Regions from separate parts of the Peribacillus sp. N1 genome, predicted to be linked through region 2. Evidence: riboswitches for the same ligand, from Rfam matches in the RefSeq annotation. Region 2 holds a riboswitch; the other holds the start of a gene.
The links. Region 2 has a riboswitch for thiamine pyrophosphate ahead of thiC (phosphomethylpyrimidine synthase ThiC). Riboswitches for the same ligand answer to the same signal wherever they lie in the genome.
Positions count from the first base shown of each region.

Region 1 (8,335 bases), on a different contig from region 2:
CACCGTGATCATGCTTCAAGTTATGCGATTGTGACAGGCCATGGCCGTGATTACAAGGGGCAGGATAACCTGAATTGGCATGCATTGGCTCAGGGCATCGATACCATCGCCTTTTATATGGGAATAGGTAATATGCCGTTTATCTGTGAAAAATTGATAGAGCATGGCAGGGACGGCAATACGCCAGTGGCTGTCATAGAATGGGGCACGACTGATAAACAAAGGACGATTACCGGTACTTTGAATTCGATTTCTTTTAAGGCTATAAAAGAAGAAATTCAAAATCCATCAATCTTTCTAGTAGGGGATGTCGTCCAATTAAGAGAAAAAATCCAATGGTTTGAAAGAGTGATTGATTCAGAGTCCATAATTGAAGGGAATGAGTCGGAATGTCCATCATTCAAGAATTGAAGGAACGCCGGGCAATAAGGAATTACGAAGAAAAAGAAGTGGAAGACGAAAAAATCAGGCAGCTATTGGAAGCGGCTACCTATGCCCCTAACGATCGATTGCGTGAACCTTGGAGTTTTTATGTAATCAAGGGAGAAGCGAAGCACCGTTATGAAAGATTGGCAGAAAGGTATTTACATGAACGCTTCCCAACCAAACCAAAGTTGATTGAAAGTTCACTGGAAGTTGTAAAGACGACACCGCTTATCATTGTCGTGACTTCCGATATTTTGCCTGATGATCCAGATTCATCCGAAGACAATGTATTCGCTTCTTGTTGTGCCGTCCATTCGATGTGGCTTGCCGCAAAAGAACTTGGTCTCGGATTCGTTTGGCGCACTAGAGGAGTGGGTCTAGTCAGGGATGAACGCCTGCACGAATTTATCGGTTCACCGGAAAACAAAAAAGTGATCGGCACCATTTTTGTCGGATACCCTAAAGGCGATCAACCGGTTCCAGCTACTAAAAGGACTTCATACATAGAAAAAACAGTTTGGCTATGAAGGTAGGTGAGTGAGTGGCACGCAGAGGATTAATGCTTATTTATACAGGAAACGGGAAAGGGAAGACGACTGCTTCATTAGGGGTGACTTTGAGGGCAATCGGCAGAGGAATGAATGTCAAATACCTTCAGTTCATAAAATCTCCAGAGCGTACTTATGGGGAAGCATTGGCTTTGAGAAAATTAGGAGTTGAAATGGAGCAGCTAGGTATTGGTTTTACATGGACCAAAACACCAGAAGAGCATCGCAACGCCTTATCGTTAGCATGGGAAAAGGCGAAACTGGCACTTACTGATCCGGATATTGATTTACTTGTTTTGGATGAGTTGAACAATGCGTTAGCGATTTCCAAATTCCCGATTGAAGATGTCTTGCCATTGGCTGAAATCATCGATGCAATTCGAAATCGTCCCGCTCATATGCATATAGTCATTACCGGCAGGGATGCAAGGCCAGAGCTTATGGAAATGGCCGATTTGGTTTCAACGATTGAGGCGACCAAGCATTATTATGACGAGGGCATCGGCGCTGTCAAAGGATTAGAGTTTTAAGGGGGTGAGCGTAATGAAGGCACGATCCATCATGATACAAGGGACGTCGTCTGATGTAGGGAAAAGTTTGATTTGTACGGCATTTTGCCGGGTATTTTCCAATAAAGGATTACGTGTCGTCCCATTCAAATCACAAAACATGGCTTTGAATTCTTATGTAACATTGGATGGCGGTGAAATCGGACGGGCTCAGGGAGTACAGGCGGAAGCAGCACGGATCACGGCAACGACCGATATGAATCCGATATTACTGAAACCGAAGCAGGATATGGTTTCGGAAGTCATCGTGCACGGAAAGCATTTCCTTGATATGAATGCAAAAAGCTATCGGTCCCAATTTGTCCAGGAAGCCATGCCCATCATCCGTAAATCGGTCGAAAAACTTCAAGAAGACTATGACATCATCGTACTTGAAGGGGCAGGAAGTCCGGCTGAAATTAACCTGAAGGACCGGGATATAGCGAATATGCGAATGGCTAAACTCACGGATGCGGCTGTCATTTTGGTGGCCGATATTGATCGTGGTGGAGTATTTGCGTCCATCATCGGCACACTTGCTTTATTGGATCAAGATGAACGAGATAGTGTAAAGGGGATCATCATCAATAAATTTCGTGGCATGCGTGAATTGTTGGACGATGGTATTGAATGGGTGGAAAAGGAAACCGGGATTCCGGTTCTCGGGGTGCTGCCCTATCTTGACGTGAATATTGAAGCGGAAGATTCACTTGCCCTCTCTTCCTTACGTTTTAAAAAACCTAAAAAGGCTGAGTTTCCGATCGATGTAGCCGTCTTGAGATTTCCGCGGATCTCCAACTTTACAGATGTGGATCCTTTTTTTGATGAACCCGGAGTAGGTGTCCGCCTGGTAAGCAGTGTCCATGAGTTAGGTAATCCCGATCTGCTTATTTTGCCTGGTACAAAAAACACGATGGAAGATTTAGAGTGGTTGAATCGTATGGGGTTGGATCGGGCCATCAATGAACTGCGGAAACAAGGAACGATGATATTTGGCATATGCGGCGGTTTTCAAATGCTAGGGACTAAACTTTTCGATCCTGACGCGGTCGAAGGTGACGGTGAGAACGCAGATGGGCTCTCGCTTCTTCCGGTGGAAACCGTATTTCAAGCAGAGAAGAAAACGGTACAAATGGAAGGTGTCCTTTCTGCCGGGATAATGGAAGGTCAAATGAATCTTAACGGTTTCGAAATACATTTAGGCAGAACGACATTGAAGTCGCAAGTAAGGCCCTTTCTTTTATTGAAGGATGGAAGAGAGGATGGAGCCATTTCCAATGACAACAAGGTAATGGGAACATATCTTCATGGGATATTCCATAATCGCCTGTTCACTAGATTACTAGTTAACCAAATTCGACGGAACAAGGGGTTGGAAGAAGTGAAGGAAAACGTCCAAAGCGACTCGGAGCGCAGGGAGGAAGCGTACAATCTCTTGGCATCCCATTTGGAGGAAAACATTGATATGGATACCATCTATCAATGGCTGCAGCTGGAAACTGCAGAAAGTTAAAAAGGTCATTAGGTTAATGTGATCAATGCCCTTTTACCTTTAAAAAAGATCATTTTAGAGCGATAATTCCTTTTATTTAGCCATTTTAAGTGACAGAGGCATACAAGATATGTTATGTTGTCTACTCTACATACTTTATACAAAATAAAAGGATGAGGTGTTCATATGAATAAAACAGAATTAGTGAGCAGTGTTGCAGCACAAGCTGAACTGACAAAAGACGACGCAAAAAAAGTAGTGGACGCATTGTTTGAAACAATCACGGCTACACTTGCTAAAGAAGAAAAAATCCAATTAGTTGGTTTTGGTACATTTGAAGTGCGTGACCGTGCTGCCCGTACAGGAAGAAACCCGCAAACTGGCGAAGAAATACAAATTGCAGCTAGTAAAGTTCCCGCTTTTAAAGCAGGTAAGGAATTAAAAGAAGCTGTAAAATAAAAAAGTAAACAAAAAAACCTGGCGATGCGATATTCGCCAGGTTTTTTTGTTTACTGTCATGCGCTTCGAAGAACAGTAAAAGACAGTCATTTTTATTTATTTGTGCCATTATCTAACGGAGGAATTTAGGGAGTTCTCATGATCAACAATGAAAGAAGCCCACTTCATGAAGCAGTAATGGAATGTAACATAAATGAAAAAAAATTATAGTACTTATTAGTAAGGTTTATACTGTGACTATGTTAGGCTAAGTAATAACAAGTTTTAAAACCAAAATAAAAGAGGTGAAAGATATGCTGAAGAAAATAATGAAAAAAATCAAACAGCTTTCCCAAGGCAGCAGTGAGCGAAGACATGGTCATTATCGCCGAGGCAGCAGCAGCAGCAGCCGAGGCTACAAAAGGTATCCCATGAGTGGAAGTGACCGCTACAAGAGAAAAGGGCGCGGCAGTAGCAGCTAATTCAGTTTCTTTGACTTCAATGCAGCCTGCAGGTCCATTGAGATTTCTTTAATATCTGAATAAGGTTCTTGGATGCTTAATAACCTGTTCAGTAAATGCACGGTTTCTTTTTCTAACGAAAGCTCTTCTGTCCAAGGAAGAGTCTTTTTACTTTTGGAGGCGTACGTCGTATAAAGTACATATAGAAGTATTTCCCCCAAGTCGTAAAAATCCTGCCTTTTCAGCTGCAACATGGATTCTTTAGTAAAATCGGCCGAATTGATCTTTTTAGACAAACCAAAGTCTATCAAAATGGGCTGATTGTTCTTTAGTAAAATATTTGGTATACGTAAATCTTGATGGGAAATGTCATGGTCATGTAGATAAGATACTAAACCGACCAGCTCATCCAGAAAAAATAGAGACTCTTTCTCATTGAATGTTATATGATTCATGAAAATATGGTCTTCCAAATTATCTCCTTCTATGAAATCCATCACAAAATAAACATTTCCCTCATGTGAAAATTTATCGTGAAATTTGGGGATGTTTTTGTGGTTTAACATTCGTAAAATGGAAATTTCATTTTCAAACTGCTTCAGCTCTTTTTTGCTGCGGCGTTTACTTTTCCGGAGTTGCTTGATCACTATATTTTCTTTTTTTTTCAAATCATTGCAAAGATAAATAATACCGTAGCTTCCTGTTCCGATTACAGCTTTTACCTCGTAACGGTAATTCAAAACCACTCCTTTTTTTAAAGGTATATCCACGAAAAATTGGTAGAACTTTCTAAATGTACGCAAAATTGAAACTTTCCTCACCACTTTCATCTATTCAAGTCAAGAACAAAAAAGTCCGTTATTAATTAAGCTGGAAATATGAATGAACATGGTTAGTTTAACACTGATTTTTGATAATGCGGTAATGAAAGTCATTTTATAATAAATATAAGAAAAACAAGAACTTTAGCATGGTCGATGAAGTGCTTAACAAACCGATGCAAGTAGCCGTCAATGCGGTTAACAAGTAATTTTAATAGTTGAATAGGGAGGGGGGCCGTCATGGGCAGTCCGGATACGGCCTTTAATCCAGTTTATCTTTCAATCTTATATCGGGAATAGGACAAATTGGCGGATCGTTAATTGGAGGGTACTTCGTTGGGAAAATAGGCCATAGAAGAGTACTTTTATCCCTCTGTGCAATGGGTACTGTTTGTTTTGTCATATTAGGTTTGACCTCAAATGCAGCAGCCTTATATATTCTGATCGCTTTTGGAGGTGCCTGTACAGTCGGCACGATGAATTTGGCTAATACGTATATATCCGAGTATTATCCCCGGGAGATAAGGTCCACCGGGATAGGTTGGGCCTTGGCTTTTGGTAGAATTGGCGCGATTGTTGCCCCGACATTAATAGGATTACTGCTGGCTGCAAACTATTCACCACAAAATGCATTCATGGCCTTCACTGTTCCGAGCATAATGGCTGCCTGGGCGTTATGTGAAAGAGAAGTATGGCAGCTATGATAAACTACAGATCGAGCAAAATATTAAAACGAAAAGCAACATCGAATGTATAATATTGTTTTTTAGAGAATAAACGAATTCACGAGTAAAGTAGCTAAACTCACGAGTAAAGCAGCAGAAATCCCAAGAAAAATCAATTTCACGAGTAAAGCAGCTGAATTTACGAGTAAACCGGCCAAATTCACGAGTAAAAGAGTAGAATTCACGAGGAAATTACGTAATGAAACCCATTGATTAAAGTGCCGTTAAACTGCCGGGTAAATGGTGTATATGCAAGATTGAAAGGTTAGTAACCCTAAATCATTAAGTTGAAAACTTTTTCTAATACGTTTGACAATTGGATTTATCGTGTTAATATAAAGGCAAATGAAATTTAATATACAATTTGTACCACTAGGGGTGCTTTAAAGGTGAAAGTTGATTTTTACCGCAGAAGCTGAGATTAAAGTATGACTTTAAGACCCTTAGAACCTGATCTGGTTTATACCAGCGTAGGGAAGTGGGGTCTGGAACAATACGTTTCTGTATTATTTCAAGTACAACCACTTTCTTTACGTTTAAGAAAGTGGTTTTTTGTTTGCAAAAAAAGGGGTGATAAAAGTTTTTTTCCGTAATATTCATTCAAAAAATATAATTTGGAGGTAATGGTCATGAAGTTTTCAGAGGAAATTCGTCAGGAAGTGGATCACATTTGGGAAGCTAGCTTTAATCACCCGTTTGTTTCAGGAATAGGAGATGGCACATTGCCATTGGAGTGTTTCCGTTTCTATGTTATGCAAGATTCCTATTATTTATCTCATTTTGCTAGGGTTCAAGCTTTAGGAGCAGTTAAAGCTACTGATTTACATACAACAAGCAGGCTTGCCGGCCATGCACAAGGAACATATGAAGCGGAGTTGAAGCTTCATGAGAATTTTTCTGAGAGATTAGGGATCACAAAAGAAGAACGGGATAATTTCAAACCAGCCCCGACCGCTTATGCTTATACTTCCCATATGTATCGTGCGGCTTATTCGGGACATTTAGGAGATGTTATTGCAGCTATCTTGCCGTGTTACTGGCTTTATTATGAAATAGGTGAAAAGCTGCAAGGGTGCATGCCGGAGGAGCCGATTTATCAAGAATGGATAGCGGCTTACGGAGGGGAGTGGTTCCGCACTTTGGTGGAAGAACAAATTGCGAGGCTTGATGAGATTGCTGAAAAAGTGACAGACGAAGATAAGGAAAGAATGAAAGAGCATTTTATCCTCAGCAGCCAATATGAATACTCATTTTGGGAAATGGCTTATCGTTTAGAGACATGGCCTGTGCATAAGGAAACACTAGAAGTATAAAGGGGAATGAAACAATGAAAAAAGGTTTGAAATTAACGGACATATTGGTCACGATCGTGATTGCGGTAGCATTTGGAATCGTTTATATCCTTTGGGGTTCGATTTATTATTCCGTTAAACCGTTAGGATTACATCTGGATCAACTTATTTATGGAATGTGGTTTATAGCTGGCCCCGTCGCCTTCTTAATTTTACGGAAACCGGGTGTGGCACTTTTGGCGGAGATAGCTGCAGCTTCCGGGGAGTTCTTCCTTGGTTCACCATGGGGGCTGACCGTACTGTTATATGGGGTGGTACAAGGTTTGTTCGCGGAACTGGTGTTCATGGCTTTCAAATATAAAAAATTCAATATGCCGGTGGCCGTTTTAGCTGCGATAGCTTCCTGCCTGGCATCAGTTATTATGGATTTTGCATACGGGGAAATAGGTGCGCTTTCAACCTGGAATCTATCGTTATTCATGATAGCGAGGTTTGTGGGTTCCATATTCTTTGCAGGTGTGACCGCTTATTATCTAGTTAAAGTCCTGGAAGCAACAGGAGTAACAAATCTTGTGCGTCCGGTTTCAAATAAAGATTATGCAGAACTGGATCAAAAGTAGAGGTTGAGGGCCATGGAACCAATCGTTTCTGTTGAAAAGTTAAGAATGAAATATCCCGGTGATGAATCTTTGATATTCAAGGACCTATCATTAACGTTTGATCAAGGAGAAAAAGTGCTATTGTTGGGGCCATCAGGTTGTGGTAAGTCGACCCTTTTACAAGTGTTAAGCGGATTGATTCCGAATTCCATCGAAGTACCGATGAAAGCGGAAAAATTGAAATGCCCTTCTTCGTGGGGGTATGTTTTTCAAGATCCTGATAGTCAGTTTTGCATGCCATTTGCCGATGAGGAAATTGCCTTCGTCCTTGAGAATCTTTCCGTCCCTAAAGAAGAAATGAAAGAGAAGATTCAAAATCATTTCCGTAAAGTAGGATTGAACCTGGGCCATACAAGTATTGAAACATTATCAGGCGGGATGAAACAGCGTCTGGCAATCGCTTCAGTATTGGCCCTTGAACCAGAAGTGATATTTTTAGATGAGCCAACCGCCATGCTTGATCCGGAAGGAACGAAAGAAATCTGGGAATTGCTGAAGGAAGTCGGACGAGACAAAACGGTTATTATCGTCGAGCATAAAATTGACCATGTTTTAGAATTCATCGAACGAATCGTGCTTTTTAACGATGATGGTCAAATCATAGCTGATGGTCCAAGAGACACCATTCTTTCACTATATAAAAATGAAATGAAGGAATATGGAATTTGGTTCCCAGGTGTTTGGGGTGAATATATACAGAATTATGCACCGATTCGGGAACACCCATTTACAGATGATTCACCTCTTATGAATGTGCAAGGCTTTAGCGGTTTTCGGAATAAAGAGGAAAAAATCAAGGTTGACGAGCTGAAGGTCCATTCAGGTGAATGGATTGTAATCAGGGGTGAGAATGGCGCGGGGAAGAGTACACTTTTGCATGCACTGATGCAGTTCATAAAAACGAATGGTAAGTATGAATTATTGG
Region 1 is NZ_BAAHZO010000001.1:518,263-526,597, forward strand. Features, by position in the region: gene cobA (uroporphyrinogen-III C-methyltransferase) at 1-411, shown strand, start outside; gene ACYP5M_RS02405 (nitroreductase family protein) at 390-953, shown strand; gene ACYP5M_RS02410 (cob(I)yrinic acid a,c-diamide adenosyltransferase) at 968-1,504, shown strand; gene ACYP5M_RS02415 (cobyric acid synthase) at 1,518-3,035, shown strand; gene ACYP5M_RS02420 (HU family DNA-binding protein) at 3,201-3,473, shown strand; gene ACYP5M_RS02425 (hypothetical protein) at 3,767-3,934, shown strand; gene ACYP5M_RS02430 (protein kinase domain-containing protein) at 3,931-4,659, opposite strand; gene ACYP5M_RS02435 (MFS transporter) at 5,079-5,438, shown strand; TPP riboswitch at 5,824-5,953, shown strand; gene tenA (thiaminase II) at 6,089-6,772, shown strand; gene ACYP5M_RS02445 (ECF transporter S component) at 6,787-7,371, shown strand; gene ACYP5M_RS02450 (ABC transporter ATP-binding protein) at 7,384-8,335, shown strand, end outside.
Region 1: it holds a riboswitch for thiamine pyrophosphate, as region 2 does, so the genes downstream of both, tenA (thiaminase II) here and thiC (phosphomethylpyrimidine synthase ThiC) in region 2, are expected to answer to the same signal.

Region 2 (8,335 bases):
TTCCGATGAAGAATTGGAGTCCATTAAGGAATATGCAATTGGCGTTGGGCCGAACTTCAATAAGGTGGACGGACAATATGTGAAGATGGTTCGCGACCATGACCTCCAATTCCATCCATATACAGTAAATGAAAGAGCGGATATGAAAAAGGCTCTTGAATGGGGTGCAACGGGGCTGTTTACGAATTATCCCGATGTATTCAACGAGGTACTAAGTGAGTATAAGCACAATAATAAAGTTCCTAAATAAATGGTTTCATAGGTGAGTCCCGGTTTCCGGGGCTTTTTTTGTCATCTTGGTGCAGCATGATGAAGAGATTCTTGGGAAATTAGATGTTCATAGGCTTAGTAGCCTTTTTTGACGGGTATATCAGATGTATAAAGAATATTTTAGGAGGTTGAATATGAAGGCTGTAACTTTTCAAGGAGCAAAAGATATACAGGTAAAACAAGTTGAAGATCCGAAACTTCAGCAAAAGGATGATATCATCGTCCGAGTGACTTCAACGGCTATTTGCGGGTCCGACCTCCATATATATCAGGGTGCTTTGCCGACGCATAAAGATTATGTCATTGGCCATGAACCGATGGGCATCGTCGAAGAAGTGGGTCCGGAAGTAACAAAGGTGAAAAAAGGGGACAGGGTTGTCCTGCCTTTCAACATTTCTTGTGGGCACTGTTATTATTGTGAACATGATATGGAGAGTCAATGTGATAATTCCAACCCCAATGAAGCGGTGGATACAGGCGGGTACTTTGGTTTTACGGAACGATATGGGAACTATCCAGGCGGGCAGGCAGAATATTTAAGGGTCCCATATGGAAACTTCATGCCGTTTGTCATCCCAGAGTCATGTGAACTTGAAGATGAAGCGCTTTTGTTCATGTCCGATGTGCTGCCAACCGCATATTGGAGTGTAGAGAACGCTGGCGTCAAGAAAGATGATACGGTAGTGGTATTGGGCTGTGGGCCGATTGGGTTGATGGCTCAGAAGTTCGCTTGGATGAAAGGAGCAAAAAGGGTCATTGCCATCGACAATCTTCCTTATAGACTCAATAAGGCTAAACAAATGAATAAGGTTGAGGCGTATAACTTCGATGAATATAACGATATGGGCAGCTACATTAAGGAAATCACTTCTGGCGGGGCAGATGTGGTCATAGATTGTGTAGGAATGGACGGCAAGAAATCAACGATAGAAGCGATTGAACAAAAGCTGAAACTTCAGGGTGGAACGTTAAGTGCGATCGAGATTGCACTTAACGCCGTACGTAAATTCGGCACGATCCAACTGACTGGCGTATACGGATCCAAATATAATATGTTCCCATTAGGCAATTTATTTGAGCGGAACATTAATCTTAAAATGGGACAAGCACCGGTCATTCACTACATGCCCAAGCTTTTTGATAAGATCACGGCTGGAGAGTTCGACCCCACGGAAATCATATCCCATAAAGTCCCTCTAGAAAAAGCGAGTGAGGCTTATCAAATCTTTAACGATCACGAGGATGAATGTATTAAAGTGGTGCTAAAGCCATAATGTGAAGCTTATAAAAAGTCCAATGCCCTGAGCGGCATTGGATTTTTAGTTGAGTTCATAAATGGATCAAAATTAATGGTGTATTATCGATAAACGTATAAATGAGGTGTGAAATATGAATGATAATTATGCCCGTGAACTGAGAAAATTAGGATTCGTGGCTTTCGTATCAGGGAAATCCTCGAAATATGACGATTGACACTTCAGTGTTGAAGGAGCGTATGAATTGAAAAAGAGTCGCTATAAAAATAAGATGCAAGTGAACTTGAATAAGGGTTTTTGGTAATGAAATGTACTATTTTTATTATATAATGATAGTGTCAAAAGGAGGACGTACAGATGTTATATAATTCGGCAACAGAACTTTGTGAAGGGTTTGGGTATCCGCCCGTTCATGTTAAATTGACGATAGAGATCGTCGATAAGAGATTGGGACCTGTAAAGGCGGAAGCAGAGATTGCCATCAAGCCTGTTAAGTCAAAGGAATATCTGGAAGTATTGGTGGAGGAATTGGAATCGGATCATATCTTTGCTGATGAAAATGGCAGTATCTATGGCAGCTTCGGCATCGATCAAAGCATCCAGATATATGATGAAGTCCTGACTACCATTCCGTTCGATGAGTTGATCGGAAAAGAAAATTGGAAAGAGACAGTTGAGGAATCCATCACTGTAGAGAAGCTGAGGGAACAACTGGGGAAATCTCTCAATGATTATCAATTCAGTGATTTGAGCGGAAAATATAAATTCAGGAAAAGATGTACGATAACAGAACTACAATTCATAGATTAAACGATAAATGGAGAAGGCGAGATGCTTTCTCTTTTTTCGATGCTATCATAATTAAACGCTGGATCTTTAAAAACTTTTAAATATATACACAGTGTTAAGGAGAGTTTAGTAAGGTTTTAATGGTTTTAACATACTTTTTTTTATAGTTTTACTTAGGGTAATATATTGATAAGGGCTGTTTACAAGAAAAAGAAACGTATATTTTAAAAGATAAAAAGGAGAAGATATGAAAATTGGTTTGGTACGGCATTTTAAGGTGGCACATGAATTTCCTACTGGGAGATCTGTGACGGCGGATGATATGAAGCAATGGTTTAAGGACTATGATGCAGCGGATATTATTTATGGAACGACTTTATTTGGCGCGGAGGAATGGGAGGAGTGTTATTGCAGTGATATGTCGAGAGCTGTCAAGACAGCGGAACATATCTATCCAGGTCCGGTTCACCGGATGGAGGAGCTGCGGGAAATACCTTCCCCGCCTCTTAAAGGAAGGGTAAAGCTGCCATTCATCCTTTGGGCTATCTGGATTCGCTGCTGCTCGGTGTTAAACAAGCAGACAAGGGCGGAAATTAAGATCGCAGAGCGAAGGATCAATAAAGTATTGGATGAAGTCTTTGCAAAGGGGGAAAGGGATGTTTTGATCGTGAGTCATGCCGCCCTCATGGTATATATGAGGAAAGAGCTGATCCGACGGGGGTTCACCGGTCCCAAATTCAAGATTGCCAGTAATGGAAAGCTGTATGTATTTGAAAGGTGATAAGTGGATAAGAGTTTCCCACTAGAAAAGGTAAGTCATTTTCCGAATAGTTATTCTTTTTTTATTGGTTGTGGTTTATTATTGTAATAGTGTAATTTTTACGAATTCAATAATAGGGAAAGAGGGGTGGACATTTTGCTGAAGGCAGTTTTTTTTGATTTAGATGATACATTACTATGGGATCAGAAAAGTGTAAAAGAGGCTTTTGTGGCCACATGTGAAGTGGCCAAGGAGAAATATGATCTGAATGTCGACGATTTTGAAGAAGCTGTGCGAAAGGAAGCGCGTGAGCTTTATTCTTCTTACGATACATATGCATTCACCCAAATGATCGGAATCAACCCATTTGAGGGGCTATGGGGAAATTTTCAGGATGATCATGATGAATTCAGGAAGATGGCCGGGATTGCACCGGCTTATCGGAAAGAAGCGTGGACGAGAGGGTTATTGGCATTAGGGATCGATGACCCGGAATTTGGACTTGAACTGGCAGAACGTTTCCCTGCGGAGAGACGCAAAAAGCCATTTATCTATGAAGAAACATTCCGTGTTCTGGATGAATTAAAAGGGAAGTATAAGTTGCTATTGCTTACGAACGGATCTCCTGAGCTGCAAAATACCAAACTTGAAATTACGCCTGAACTGGTTCCTTATTTCGACCAAATCGTGATTTCAGGCGCATTTGGAAGAGGTAAACCGGATGCCTCCATTTTTGAGCATGCTTTGGGGATCATGGAGCTTGATAAGGATGAAGTATTGATGGTCGGCGATAATTTAATGACGGATATCCTTGGAGCATCACGGGTAGGCATAAAGTCGGTTTGGATAAATCGCCATGATAAGGAACGGAATGCAGTGATTCCAACCTATGAAATCAAGCATTTAGAGGAGCTTTACCCTATCCTTGAGAGCCTGGGAAATTAATTAACGGCTCTTCTTCAAATAATAAATTTTTGATAGTTGTAATGAAAATATTAGGTCTTTCAAATTATTTACAGAATGAAATGGGTGAGATATAGTTACCCTGTAATCAATTAAATTATTCAGACTAGGGGTGTCCAATAAAAGTTGGGCTGAGAGAGAAGCGCTTAAGCTTCTTAACCCTCAGGACCTGATCTGGTTCATACCAGCGTGGGGAAGTTAGAATCTACTAAACAATGACATTTCAATTGGTCATTTCTGTAGCCATACTAACGTTAGCCAGGTCTTAAATATGAGATCTGGCTTTTTCGTGCGAAATGGATTGGATTTTGTCCTTTTTAAATGAACTTAAAAAGGAGAAATGAAATCATGATGAGTAATTCAGTAAATGACATGAACGTTTCAATTATGTCCAGTTTTGCCGGGAGTAAAAAAGTGTATGTTGAGGGATCTAGACCCGATATTAGGGTGCCCATGCGTGAAATTAAGCTAAGTCCGACTACAGGTTCATTCGGCGAAGAGGAGAATCCGCCTTTACGAGTATATGACACAAGCGGCTTTTATACGGATTCAGAATATCCCATTGATATTCATAAAGGTCTTGCCCCGATTAGACGCAGCTGGGTTCTGGAAAGGGAAGATGTTGAAGAGTATGAAGGGCGTGAAATAAAGCCCGAAGATAACGGGTATAAAAAAGAGTCACAAACGAAAGCAGAAATTTTTCCGGGATTGAAAAGAAAACCATTGCGTGCAGCAAAAGGGCAAAACGTAACCCAGCTCCATTATGCCCGAAAAGGTATCATAACTCCTGAGATGGAATTCATCTCGATCAGGGAAAATGTAGCCCCTGATTTTGTAAGAGATGAGGTAGCTAGCGGGAGGGCGATCATTCCGGCAAATATTAACCATCCTGAAAGTGAGCCCATGATCATTGGACGTAATTTTCATGTGAAAATAAATGCGAATATTGGAAATTCCGCTGTTAGTTCATCGATTGAAGCAGAAGTGGAGAAAATGACTTGGGCTACACGTTGGGGTGCAGACAACATAATGGATCTTTCCACCGGTAAGAATATTCACACGACCCGGGAATGGATTATCAGGAATTCTCCTGTGCCAGTTGGGACGGTTCCGATATATCAAGCATTGGAAAAAGTGAATGGAGTCGCGGAAGATTTAAATTGGGAAGTTTTCCGGGATACATTAATCGAGCAGGCTGAGCAAGGTGTGGATTACTTCACGATACACGCCGGAGTGCTTTTGCGATACATTCCCATGACAGCAAAGCGAGTTACGGGAATCGTTTCCCGGGGGGGCTCCATCATGGCACAATGGTGCTTGGCCCACCACCAAGAAAGTTTTCTCTATACTCACTTTGAAGAGATTTGTGAAATCATGAAGGCGTATGATGTCTCTTTCTCATTAGGTGACGGCCTCCGTCCTGGCTCCATTGCAGATGCAAACGATGAGGCTCAATTCGCTGAATTGGAAACACTTGGGGAACTGACGAAGATTGCTTGGAAGCACGATGTTCAAGTCATGGTGGAGGGACCCGGTCACGTACCGATGCATTTGATTAAAGAAAATATGGATAAGCAGCTGGAAGTCTGTCAAGAAGCACCATTCTATACCCTGGGACCATTGACAACGGATATAGCTCCTGGATACGATCATATCACTTCTGCGATTGGTGCTGCCATGATTGGATGGTTTGGAACGGCCATGCTTTGTTATGTGACACCGAAAGAGCATTTGGGGCTTCCGAATAAAGAGGATGTTCGTGTAGGGGTCATTACTTATAAAATTGCAGCCCACGCAGCTGATCTTGCTAAAGGCCATCCCCAGGCACGAAAACGGGATGATGCCCTTTCGAAGGCTAGATTCGAATTTCGTTGGAGAGATCAATTCAATCTTTCCCTCGATCCTGAAAGGGCAGTTGAATATCACGATGAAACACTACCGGCTGAAGGTGCCAAGACAGCCCATTTCTGTTCAATGTGCGGACCCAAATTCTGCAGTATGAGGATTTCTCAAGACATCCGTGATTTGGCGAAGGAAAAGGGTCTGGGCTTTGAGTCGGTAATCGATGAAGGTCTTAAAGAAAAAGCGAATGAATTTAGGAAAACGGACGGGGAAATCTATTTATGATTCCGATGAGAGGGAGAATTCGATGAATCGGGTAATCCAAATAAAAGTTGAAATGAAACAGTTGGAAACTCAATTGGAACAGCTGAAAAGGGAGCTGAACATTTTTCGCGAGAAGTGTAATCATGAATTTGTAAAAACTGATTATAGTCAACAATGCACAAAGTGCCACTTAATCGAAAGTCTGCAATGGTAATGATTCCTTAATCGTCCTTTCATTATCGGAATTAACCCCTTAATCATGTTGGGCATCCAATCACGATGTCAACATGATTAGGGGATATTTCATTATATTTACATACTTGTTTTATTAATATGAAGTGGAGGGACAGCCAGCCTTTTTCCTTATTCAATCTTAGGAATTCAGCACCCAATGCAGCTTTATTCGTATGGAATTGTGCGAACATCTGTGCAATATCTTCTCTGATGCATTGACCCATGATTTGGCTGCAAGCAACTAATCCTGCATTAATATCGATTGCTACTGAAGCAGAGATTTCAGGATCTTGAAAACGTGCCCCGACTGGAATATCCTCCAAATTAGCTTTTGGCCTTTCAGGTGGTGACGGAGGCAGTCCTACGTTATTTTCTTTTAATAATGATTCAAGTTGGTCATGTTCCTGTTTCCCTTGATTGATCACTTCAACAAGTAATTTATGCAGGTCCTTGTCGCCAGTATGATTAAGCAAAGTTTGATGACAGGCAAATCAGTCCTTTTGTAGTTGTTAGAAATGCCCATGTTCCAAATACCTCTCCGTAATGGATAGGCTCTTCTTTCGGATTACCGCTTAAAATTCCCATACCCTCCTCCTTGAAATTCACTATTTAACGGATTTAAGTTACCCTGAGTTCATCCACGTATGCATTGTTGATGTTTGTGAAATGTTAGAGGGCTTTAACGCTTAACCTTTTATTCCTTGTAGCCATTCTTGATAACATTCATCACAGAGCATTTCATTTCTATCCATGTCAGAAACTTGAAACGTTACCACATGGATTTTTTTTTCTTCCGTAACATTACTACAATAGAAGCATTGATGTGTCATTGGAAATCCTCCCATACATATAAAGTGTCTATAGTTTAAAACGCCACGTTTTTTTTATACAGAAAACATGATGTAGCAGCTTATTGGTCTTCTTGGAAGAGTTTAGATTGAATAATCCAGTTGGGGTTTAACATACTAAACTTGTTCGCATCATTGAAAAGGAGGAGGGAAATACAATGCAAAACCAATATCAACAAGGTCAAGTACACCAGAACATGCAAACGGGTGCCATTCCCCCACAAATGAATCACGGTGGTCACGAAGTATTCGATGTACATGAAGTGTTGTCGGGAACGATTGGTACTTTAAACACGTATACTCTTTTGCGTCAGCATATCCAGGATCAGGAATTACTTGATATTCTGGATCGTCAATATCAGTTCATCCAAGATGAATATAATATTTCACTGGAGTGCTTCCAATCGGGCCAGGATCCTTCTAAACGGACTGAGAGCTACAAAATGAATCAAGGTAACGATTTTATATATGGATTGACACCAACTCAGCCAAAGAAACCTTTGCAATCCGTATCGGAAATTACGGATGAATGCATTTCAGGTTTGATGCTTGGAGCTGTTAAGTCTGCTGCATCCATGAAAGCGATGGCAGCGCTTGAAATAACGAATCCGGTGGTTCGCCGCGTATTTGCAGATTCCGTTCCGAACTGCATTGAAATGGCATATGAGATTTCGATATATCAAAACAAACATCATTACTATCAAGTTCCGCAGCTTGCACAGCAGGATATGCAGCAAATGTTGAATTCATATGCACCAGCACAAGGAAATAACAATAACAACAACATGAGTCATTAAAAGCATTTGTCAACAACAGAAAGAAGGGATAGGACTATTTGTCCTATCCCTTCTTTCTTACTGTTTCATCTGATTTATATCTTGGATGCATTCCTGGACGAGTGTTACAGCCTGACTCATGGCGGCTCCTCCGCCAAATGCTGCGGTCACACCAATGGCTTCAAGAATTTCCTGTTCGGAACAGCCTTGATCAAGACATCCTTTTGTATGGTAGATAATACAGTATTCATCTTGTGAATATAAGCTTATTCCTAATGCGATAAGCTGTTTTTCTTTCTGGGATAATTGACCTTCTTTAAAGCACTCTTCCGT
Region 2 is NZ_BAAHZO010000008.1:95,788-104,122, reverse strand. Features, by position in the region: gene ACYP5M_RS23925 (glycerophosphodiester phosphodiesterase) at 1-250, shown strand, start outside; gene ACYP5M_RS23920 (zinc-dependent alcohol dehydrogenase) at 405-1,544, shown strand; gene ACYP5M_RS23915 (hypothetical protein) at 1,884-2,336, shown strand; gene ACYP5M_RS23910 (histidine phosphatase family protein) at 2,563-3,096, shown strand; gene ACYP5M_RS23905 (HAD family hydrolase) at 3,232-4,020, shown strand; TPP riboswitch at 4,137-4,251, shown strand; gene thiC (phosphomethylpyrimidine synthase ThiC) at 4,387-6,165, shown strand; partial or broken gene ACYP5M_RS23895 (DUF3231 family protein) at 6,402-6,963, opposite strand; gene ACYP5M_RS23890 (hypothetical protein) at 7,065-7,208, opposite strand; gene ACYP5M_RS23885 (spore coat protein) at 7,385-8,023, shown strand; gene ACYP5M_RS23880 (carboxymuconolactone decarboxylase family protein) at 8,081-8,335, opposite strand, start outside.